DNA from 2 places in the Mesorhizobium sp. M7D.F.Ca.US.004.03.1.1 genome. Region 2 is predicted to be linked to the other one. Evidence: predicted binding sites of a transcription regulator. Region 2 holds the regulator's gene; the other holds the start of a gene.
The links. The regulator LexA, encoded in region 2, represses DNA repair genes until DNA is damaged. The targets are predictions, from matches to a motif close to TGTTCNNNNTGTGTTCNG.

Region 1: a site for LexA is predicted at 2,759-2,776, ahead of EN935_RS18510 (metallopeptidase family protein). Genes of this name have one in related genera too.

Annotation. Positions count from the first base shown of each region.
Region 1 is NZ_RZQG01000323.1:51-4,261, reverse strand. Features, by position in the region: gene EN935_RS18525 (DUF4173 domain-containing protein) at 1-468, opposite strand, end outside; gene EN935_RS18520 (CoA ester lyase) at 822-1,712, shown strand; gene EN935_RS18515 (DUF1737 domain-containing protein) at 1,826-2,032, shown strand; gene EN935_RS18510 (metallopeptidase family protein) at 2,195-2,617, opposite strand; gene EN935_RS42145 (hypothetical protein) at 2,800-3,843, shown strand; partial or broken gene EN935_RS18500 (DNA polymerase Y family protein) at 3,785-4,211, shown strand, end outside.
Region 2 is NZ_RZQG01000471.1:4-4,214, forward strand. Features, by position in the region: partial or broken gene EN935_RS23040 (tryptophan 2,3-dioxygenase family protein) at 1-154, shown strand, start outside; gene kynU (kynureninase) at 237-1,484, shown strand; gene lexA (transcriptional repressor LexA) at 1,923-2,660, shown strand; partial or broken gene EN935_RS23055 (ComEC/Rec2 family competence protein) at 2,654-4,211, opposite strand, start outside.

The DNA.
Region 1 (4,211 bases), on a different contig from region 2:
CAGCGGCATCACCCAGACGGCGATGGCGGCGAGGCGGACGCGGCGCCGGCCGAAGCGGCGCGCCGTCTTGCGCCAGCGGATGAAATCACTGGCGAAGCGGAACGGCGCCGCCAGCCCGAACAGCGCGATCTGGCCGGCAATGCGGGCGATGCTGTGCCGCAGCCGCCCGCTCAGCGAAAGCGCGAAAACGACTAGCGCCGCCAGCGCAGTTGACACCGACAAGGCGCTGACGGTCTCGGCGAGCGGCAGCAGCGCGACAAGCAGGGCGATGGGCTTGAGCCAGACCCTGCCATCGCTGAAAGCCGCCGGATGCACGGCGACGACCGCGGCGGCAATCACGAGGGCGAACAGGAAAACCGTGATCCCGGCGGGCTGGCCGTAGAACAGAAAATCCGCCAGCGCGACCAGCAGGGCGGCAACGCCAAGGCGGCTGCAACAGCTCGGTGCGGCGGAGAACAACGCTGTCATGACCTGGCTTTCCTGATGACGTTCCGCCGGATTGCCGGCGGGCTCTTGCGGACAAAGGGGATGAGGATCGCCGTCGGATTCGCGCGCGGCGGATCGGCCAGCCACCAGCCTTCGCTGCGCAGCCGATGAGGCAGACGGGGTTTTGCTCGCTTTTGCATGCCGCCTGTCTCGCAGGCCGGCGGGGAGATCGCAGGGCGGATCCGAGGAGGTTTTCCGCAAGCGTGTGCAGTTTTCGTGCAGAGGCCAGAGCTGGCAGGCCCCCTCTGTCCTGCCGGACAGCGCCCCCACAAGGGGGAGATCGAGCCTTAATGCACGCGCTTGCCTCCACCAACCACACGCGGCATAGATCACCTATGGAAACCTATCGCCCGCGCCGCTCGGTGCTCTACATCCCGGCATCCAACGACAAGGCGCTGGCCAAGATCGCGCAGCTTTCCTGCGACGCGGTCATCATCGACCTCGAGGATGCCGTCGTCCCGGCGGACAAGATCGCCGCGCGCGAAAAACTGGCCGGCATTTTCGCCAACCGACCGGTTGCCGACCCTATTGGCAAGCGCTGCGAGATGGTCGTGCGCATCAATGCGCTGGCCAGCGAATGGGGCGCCGACGACCTGCTGGCCGCGGCAAGCTGCGAACCCGACGGCATCCTGTTGCCCAAGGTCGACACGCCGCGCGACCTGCTCGAGGCCGGCGATGTGCTCGACGACAATTTTGCCCTCGACAGCGTGAATCTATGGGCGATGATCGAGACGCCCAAGGCGCTTCTCAACATCGGCGCCATCGCCGAACTTGGCCGCGACCCTGCCTCTCGATTGGCTTGTTTCGTTGCCGGAACGAATGATCTGGTCAAGGGCACCGGTGTGCTGGCGACACCGGACCGGCGCTATCTCGTGCCATGGCTGATGCAGATGGTGCTGGCCGCGCGCGCCGGCGGCATCGACATGCTCGATGGCGTCTCCAACGATTTTCGCGACCTCGACGCTTTCGCCCATGAATGCACCGAGGCGGCGGCCATGGGGTTCGACGGCAAGAGCCTCATCCATCCGGCCCAGGTCGAAGCCGCAAACCGTGCCTTCGCTCCATCCAAGGAAGCGGTGGCCGAGGCCCGCCTGGTCAAGGATACTTTCGCGCTGCCGGAGAATGCCGGCAAGGGCGTGATCGCGCTGAACGGCAAGATGGTCGAGCGGCTGCACCTGGCGCAGGCCGAAAAACTGCTGGCGAAGGCCGCCGCCATCGGCGCATGATCAAGCATGATCCCGAAAAGTGGGAACCGGTTTTCTCGGACAAACGGTCCGTTTGTCCAGAGATCATGCTAAACTAAAAATCGGCTAAGGTTATTCACGACAGGACTTGAGACATGAAACTCTACCGCTTTCTGACCGGCCCGGACGACGCCAGCTTTTGCCACAAGGTGACGGCAGCGCTGAACAAGGGCTGGCACCTGTTCGGCTCGCCGACCTATGCCTACGACAAGAAAGCCAAGACGATGCGCTGCGGTCAGGCCGTGGTCAAGGATATCGACGGTCAGGAATACAGGCCGGATACCAAGCTGAGTGATTGGTAGATTTGCAAAGCGCCGGCGCAGGCTGTGTCGAGATTCAGGTCAGGCCGAGTCGAAAATGGTGGTGCCCGAGAACCGGAGCGGAGCGTACTTTTGGGTACGTGAGCACCGGAAGCGCAGGGGACCGCCATTTGCAGGCCGGCCTCACCTGAATATCGGCACAGCCTACTCCGCTGCCTCTTCGATCTTCTCCATGTCATCGTCCGACAGCCCGAAATGGTGGCCGATCTCGTGGATCAGCACGTGGGTGACGATGTCGCCCAGCGTTTCCTCGTTTTCGGACCAGTAGTCGAGGATGGCGCGGCGGTAGAGCGTGATGCGGTTCGGACCCTCGCCGGTCTGCGGATTCCAGCGTTCGGCGATGCCGCGCCCCTCGAACAGGCCGAGCAGGTCGAACGGCGTCTCCAGCGACAGATCGTCCATGATCTCGTCGGTCGGGAATTCGGCGATCTGGATGACGATCTCGCCGGTCAGCTTGCGAAAATCCTCCGGCAGATGGGCGTACGCCTCCAGCGCCAGGAACTCCATTTCGTCCATTGAGGGCGAGAGTTCGTCGTGCCAGGTGCGGGTCTTGTAGATGCGAGCCATGCTTTGTCCTTTGATCCCGGCATATAGGCTTTCACGCCGTGATCGGCAAATGAACGGGCTGATGCGCCTGCACCATCCAGGCGGAGAGGAATAAATTCCCCACGACTCCGCTTGACTCTTCCAGCACCCTCTGGAATCTATAGGAACATAACAGGAACAATTGTGAGTGGAAGCTGACCGTCATGGCGATGACCGCCGTGGCGCGGGAGACTGTTTTTGCCCTGCGCCGCCAGATCGCGAAAATCGAGGGAACGCTGCCCGAGCGCTTGGCTGCGCCGGCTGCCGCGACCTCCGATGCTGACGTCAACACCGATCTCACAATCGTCCGGCGCGGCATTGCCGCGGCGTTGCCGGATGCTTTCCTGCCCATCGGCGTCGGGCGCCTCGATGTCGCCCTGAGCGGCGGTCTGCCGAAGGCCGCCTTGAGCGAAATCCATGGCACGCAAACCCGCGATGCCGGGGCCGTCGCCGGTTTCGCCCTGTCGCTCACCAGCCTGATCCTCAAGCAAACGCCGGGGTTGCCGGTGCTGTGGATCGGCACCACGGAGATTTTCCGCGAGGCCGGTTTTCCCTATGCCCGGGGGCTTCACGGCTCGTTCGGCATCGGGCCGGAGCAATTGCTGTTTTCCGAGGCGCCCCGACTTGTCGATGCGCTGTGGGTCGCCGAGGAGGCGGCCCGGATGACGGCGCTCGCCGCGGTCATCCTGGAAATTCGCGGCAATCCGCAGCGGCTGGACCTGACCGCGACACGCCGGCTGCATGCAAGGGCGCAAGGGGCCGGCCGGCCGGTGTTCCTGCTGCGGCAGGCTGCCGAGCCCGAGCCGACGGCCGCCCCCGTCCGCCTCATCGTCGCCTCGGCGCCGGCAGCGCCGCGCGACACCATCGCCGGGCCGCTCGCCGGCTCGATCGGCCGCCCGGCCTTCACCCTCACCATCGGCAAGAGCCGCACGGCCCTGCCTGGACAATTCACACTGGAGTGGAACCCCGATGAACGCGCATTTGACGAAAGAGCGGGCGACGAAAGAAGGGGCGAGGGAAGACAACGGGCAAAGAATCCTGTCCCTGTGGTTTCCCTATCTGGCCGTGGAAAGAATCCTGCGGCAGCGTCTGGGGCGGTCCTGGCGTTCCCGGCCGTCGGATCACCTGCCGCCATCTCACCCACCGCTCGTGATCAGCCATCGCGACCGCAACGCGCAGCGCATCTCGGCCCTCGACGAGCGGGCTGAGGCGCTGCACCTGAAGCGCGACATGGGCATCGCCGATGCGCGCGCCATGCATCCGTCGATCGACGTCGTCGAGGCCGATCCAGAGGCCGACCGCCGCTTGCTCGAAGGTCTTGCCGACTGGTGCGACCGCTACACGCCGCTGGTGGCGCTCGACGAGGCAGATGGCCTGTTTCTCGACGTCACCGGCTGCACCCATCTGTTCGGCGGCGAACGCGCCATGCTGGACGACATCCTGTCGCGCTTCTTCCACCAGGGTTTCGATGTCCGTGCCGGGCTTGCCGCGACGCCCGGTGCTGCCTGGGCGGCGGCACGCTTTTGCGGCGACCGCATCGTCGAGGGCGGCGAGGAAGAAGCGCTGCTGGCACCCC
Region 2 (4,211 bases):
TTTCCGCCGCTGGCGCTTCAACCACGTCACCACGGTCGAGCGCATCATCGGTCTGAAACGCGGCACCGGCGGCACGTCGGGTGCTTCGTATCTCAAGAAGATGCTCGAGGTCGTGCTGTTCCCGGAGCTGTGGACGGTCCGCACCCGGCTCTGACATCATCGAAATGAAAACAAGCTCACTGAGGGGACGCTCTGTGGCGGAAAACCCTTCGCGAACAACCGAGGACTGACCGACCATGAGTGGAATTCCTGATCTCGCTGCAATCGAAGCGATGGATGCCACGGATCCGCTGCGTGCCATGCGCGATCGTTTCATCCTGCCGGAAGGCGTGATCTATCTCGACGGCAATTCACTTGGGGCAGCGTCGCATGCCGTTTTCGGCGAGCTGCAACAGGCAGCGACCAAGGAATGGGCCCAGGATCTCATCCGGGCCTGGAATACGGCCGGATGGTTCGAGATGCCGATCGAACTCGGTGACCAGCTCGGGCGCCTGATCGGAGCCGCGGCCGGCCAGACCGTCGTCTGCGACACGACGTCGACCAACATCTACAAGGTGCTGCATGCGGCGCTGGAGATGCGGCCCGGCCGGTTGGCCATCGTCGCCGAGGGTGACAGTTTTCCCACCGACCTGTACATCGCCGAAGGGGTGGCCTCGACTCGGGATGGCGTCCTGCTGCGCCTCGCGGGCGTCGACGCGCCAACCATCGAAGAGCTGATCGACGAAAACGTCGCGGTGGTGCTGGTCAACCACGTCAATTACAAATCGGGTGAACTGCGGGACATGGCGGCGCTGACGCGCAAGGCTCATGCGGCCGGAGCGCTGATCGTCTGGGATCTGTGCCACACCGCGGGTGCTCTGCCGGTCGAGCTCGATCACGCAAATGCCGACTTCGCCATCGGCTGCACCTACAAGTACCTCAACGGCGGTCCGGGCGCGCCGGCCTTCATCTATGCCGCCCGGCGCCACCACGGCGAGATCAGCCAGCCACTCAGCGGCTGGTGGGGGCATGCGCGGCCCTTTGCCTTCGAACAGGGTTACGTGGCCGGCACCGGTATCCGCCGCTTTCTGTGCGGCACGCAGCCGGTCCTGTCGATGCGGGCGCTCAAGGGTGCGCTTGCCATCTGGAACGACGTCGACATGGCGGCATTGCGAAAGAAAAGCGTCGCGCTGACCGAACTGTTCATCCAGCTCGTCGAAGCAAAGTGCGGCGCCTATGGTCTCACGCTGGAGACCACCCGCGACACGACCAGCCGCGGCAGCCAGGTGTCGTTCCTTCACGATCATGGCTATCAAATCATGCGGGCGCTGATCGAGCGTGGCGTGATCGGTGATTTCCGCGCGCCATCGACCATCCGTTTCGGCTTCACGCCGCTCTATGTCGGCTACAAGGATGTGTGGCTGGCGGTCGAGGTGCTGGAAGACATTCTGCGCACGGGTGCATGGAAGGACCAGCGTTTCGCCGTCAAGGAGGCCGTTACCTAACGCAGCCGTCTCGACGATCTGTTGTCATCGGCTCTCCCCTTGGTCGGATGACGAAGAGACGAATTTCCAGCTCGCACATGCGTTCGTTGCTGGTGGCCAGCGCAGGCTACAATAATTAACCAAGGTTGGCGTTTTTGGCTTCGTTTCGTTCACGGCAAACGAAAGCTGGAAAGCCCACCGTCGAGGGGCCTGTCGGCAGCCATGCCAGGCCTGATCTCGGGATGGGCCACAGGCTATTAACCATAACAATTTCAATGTCGGAAAGCGCACTGCGACGGCATGCAGGCGTCGACGAGATCCGCTTGCAACCGCGGAATAATTTCCGCCACCTTAACAAATTCATTAAACTTTAAACGGTTGCAGAACACAACTGGAACAGATAGTGTTTGTTCTGGGTTTGTTTTTCTGATTCTGGTTTCAGGTACCTTGGGGGCCGCCATGCTGACGCGCAAGCAACACGAACTGCTGATGTTCATCCATGAACGCCTGAAGGAAAGCGGCATTCCGCCATCCTTCGATGAGATGAAGGAGGCGCTCGATCTTGCCTCCAAATCCGGGATTCACCGGCTGATTACGGCACTGGAGGAGCGCGGCTTCATTCGCCGGCTGCCCAACCGGGCACGCGCGCTGGAAGTGCTGCGGCTGCCGGATTCGATCGCGCCCGGCCTCAACGCGGCAAAAAAATTCTCGCCAAGCGTCATCCAGGGCAGTCTTGGTCAAGGCGGCCTTGGCCGGCAGATCAAGCCGGCGCTTTCGCGGATGTCTTCGGCCGGCAATGACGACGACGTGGTCTCCGCGGTGTCGATCCCGGTGATGGGCCGCATCGCTGCCGGTGTGCCGATCGACGCCATTCAGCATCAGACGCATTCGATCTCGGTGCCGCCGGACATGATCATGGGCGGCGAGCACTATGCGCTGGAGGTCAAGGGCGACTCGATGATCGAGGCCGGCATTTTCGACGGCGACACCGTCATCATCCGCAATGCCGACACGGCGAGCCCCGGCGAAATCATCGTGGCGCTGGTCGATGAAGAGGAAGCGACGCTGAAGCGGTTCCGCCGCAAGGGCGCCTCGATTGCTCTCGAAGCCGCCAATCCGGCCTATGAAACCCGTATTTTCGGGCCGGACAGGGTCAAGGTGCAAGGCAAGCTCGTCGGCCTGATCCGCCGCTACTGAGGCAGCTGCGGTTTAACCACTGGCTTCTCGGGTCTCTTGAAGGGCGGCAGTCCCCTCGCCTCGCGTGAGAATTTGCGTTGTTCATGCCAAGGCCGGTAGGGCCTGTCCACCGCGAAGCTGACGGTTGCCGGCGCGGTCGCCGACTGGCGATCGAAGAAGACGGCAGCACTGCCTTTGCGAGCCAGTTGTCGCTTGGTGATGACGAGAACCAGCGGATCGTGACAAGCGTCATAGGCCGTCGCGTCATTGATTACGATCAGCCCGGCGAAGCCGCAGGCTTTCCACGTGTCCTTGCGATCCTCGACATAAGCAATGATCGCGCCGGACGTGCGCCTGGCGAGACAAACGCCTGACGTGCAATAGAACGGCGATCCCGGCGGCAGTTCCGGGGCATCCGCGATCTCGAATTGTGCGTCTCCTTGGGTGAAGACTTCCGGCACGACGATGGTTTCGGATGTCAGTGCGCGCTTCCAGTTGTCGACGGTGAATTCGTTCGGCCGTGCGCGGCTGACGGCGAACTCGCCGCCGCCGATCGGCAACGCAACCAGTCGAGCGTCCTCGGAGATCAGCACGTCGGGTGTGCGCGTATCCGAAACGGTCAGCAGGCCGGCAAGCGCGAAGGGAAGAGCGGCGAGCCGTAGCCATGTCGTCGCCATCGTCGCGATGACCAGGGCAATCGCCACCAGCAGGACAGACTGCTGCGAAATCAATCCGACTCCATCGACGGGCGAACGCTCGGAAATCCATCCGGACATGGCGATCATCGCGGTCAGGCCCTTGCCCATCACATAAAGGAATGGACCATCGGCGCCGAAGGGCATCGCCAGCGCACTGAGGACGGCGAAAGGCATGACAACCAGTGACACGATTGGCATGATGGCCAGATTGGCGAACAGGCTTAGCGGCGACACACGCTGAAAATGCCAGATAGCAAACAGCGCCGTGGCGCCGCCGGCGATGATGGATGTCATGGCCAAGCCGCCCGCCGCCAGCAGGAATTTTCGCGTCAGGAAGCCGGGCAAGGATCGCTTCGGCGGCGGCGGTCTGGTTTTCCCCGCGCGATGATCCGACCAGCCGGCATAGGCGCCGACAAGTGCTGCGGTTGCCGCGAAGGACATCTGGAAGCTCGGGCCGACCACCTCGTGCGGCGACACCACGATGACGGCGATCGCCGAGATCGCCAGATTGCGCATGGTGAGTGCGGCCCGATCGAACAGAACGGCAATCAGCATCACCGCCAGCATGATGAAGCTGCGCTCGGCGGCAACGACGACGCCAGAGATGATGAGATAGGCAGCGATCGAGAACAGTGCCGCGGCGGCGGCATATTTCTTGACCGGACGACGCGCGGAAAAGTCGGGAAACAAGGCGAAGGCGCCGCGCAGCAGACCCATGATGGTGCCGGCGACCAGCGCCATGTGCAGTCCTGAAATGGAGATGATGTGGTAGATGCCTGTACGCCGCATCGCTTCATTGATTTCATCGGGAATGCCGGCGCGCACGCCGACGATCAGCGCCGCGGCGATCTCACCTTCGGCGCCACCAATGCTG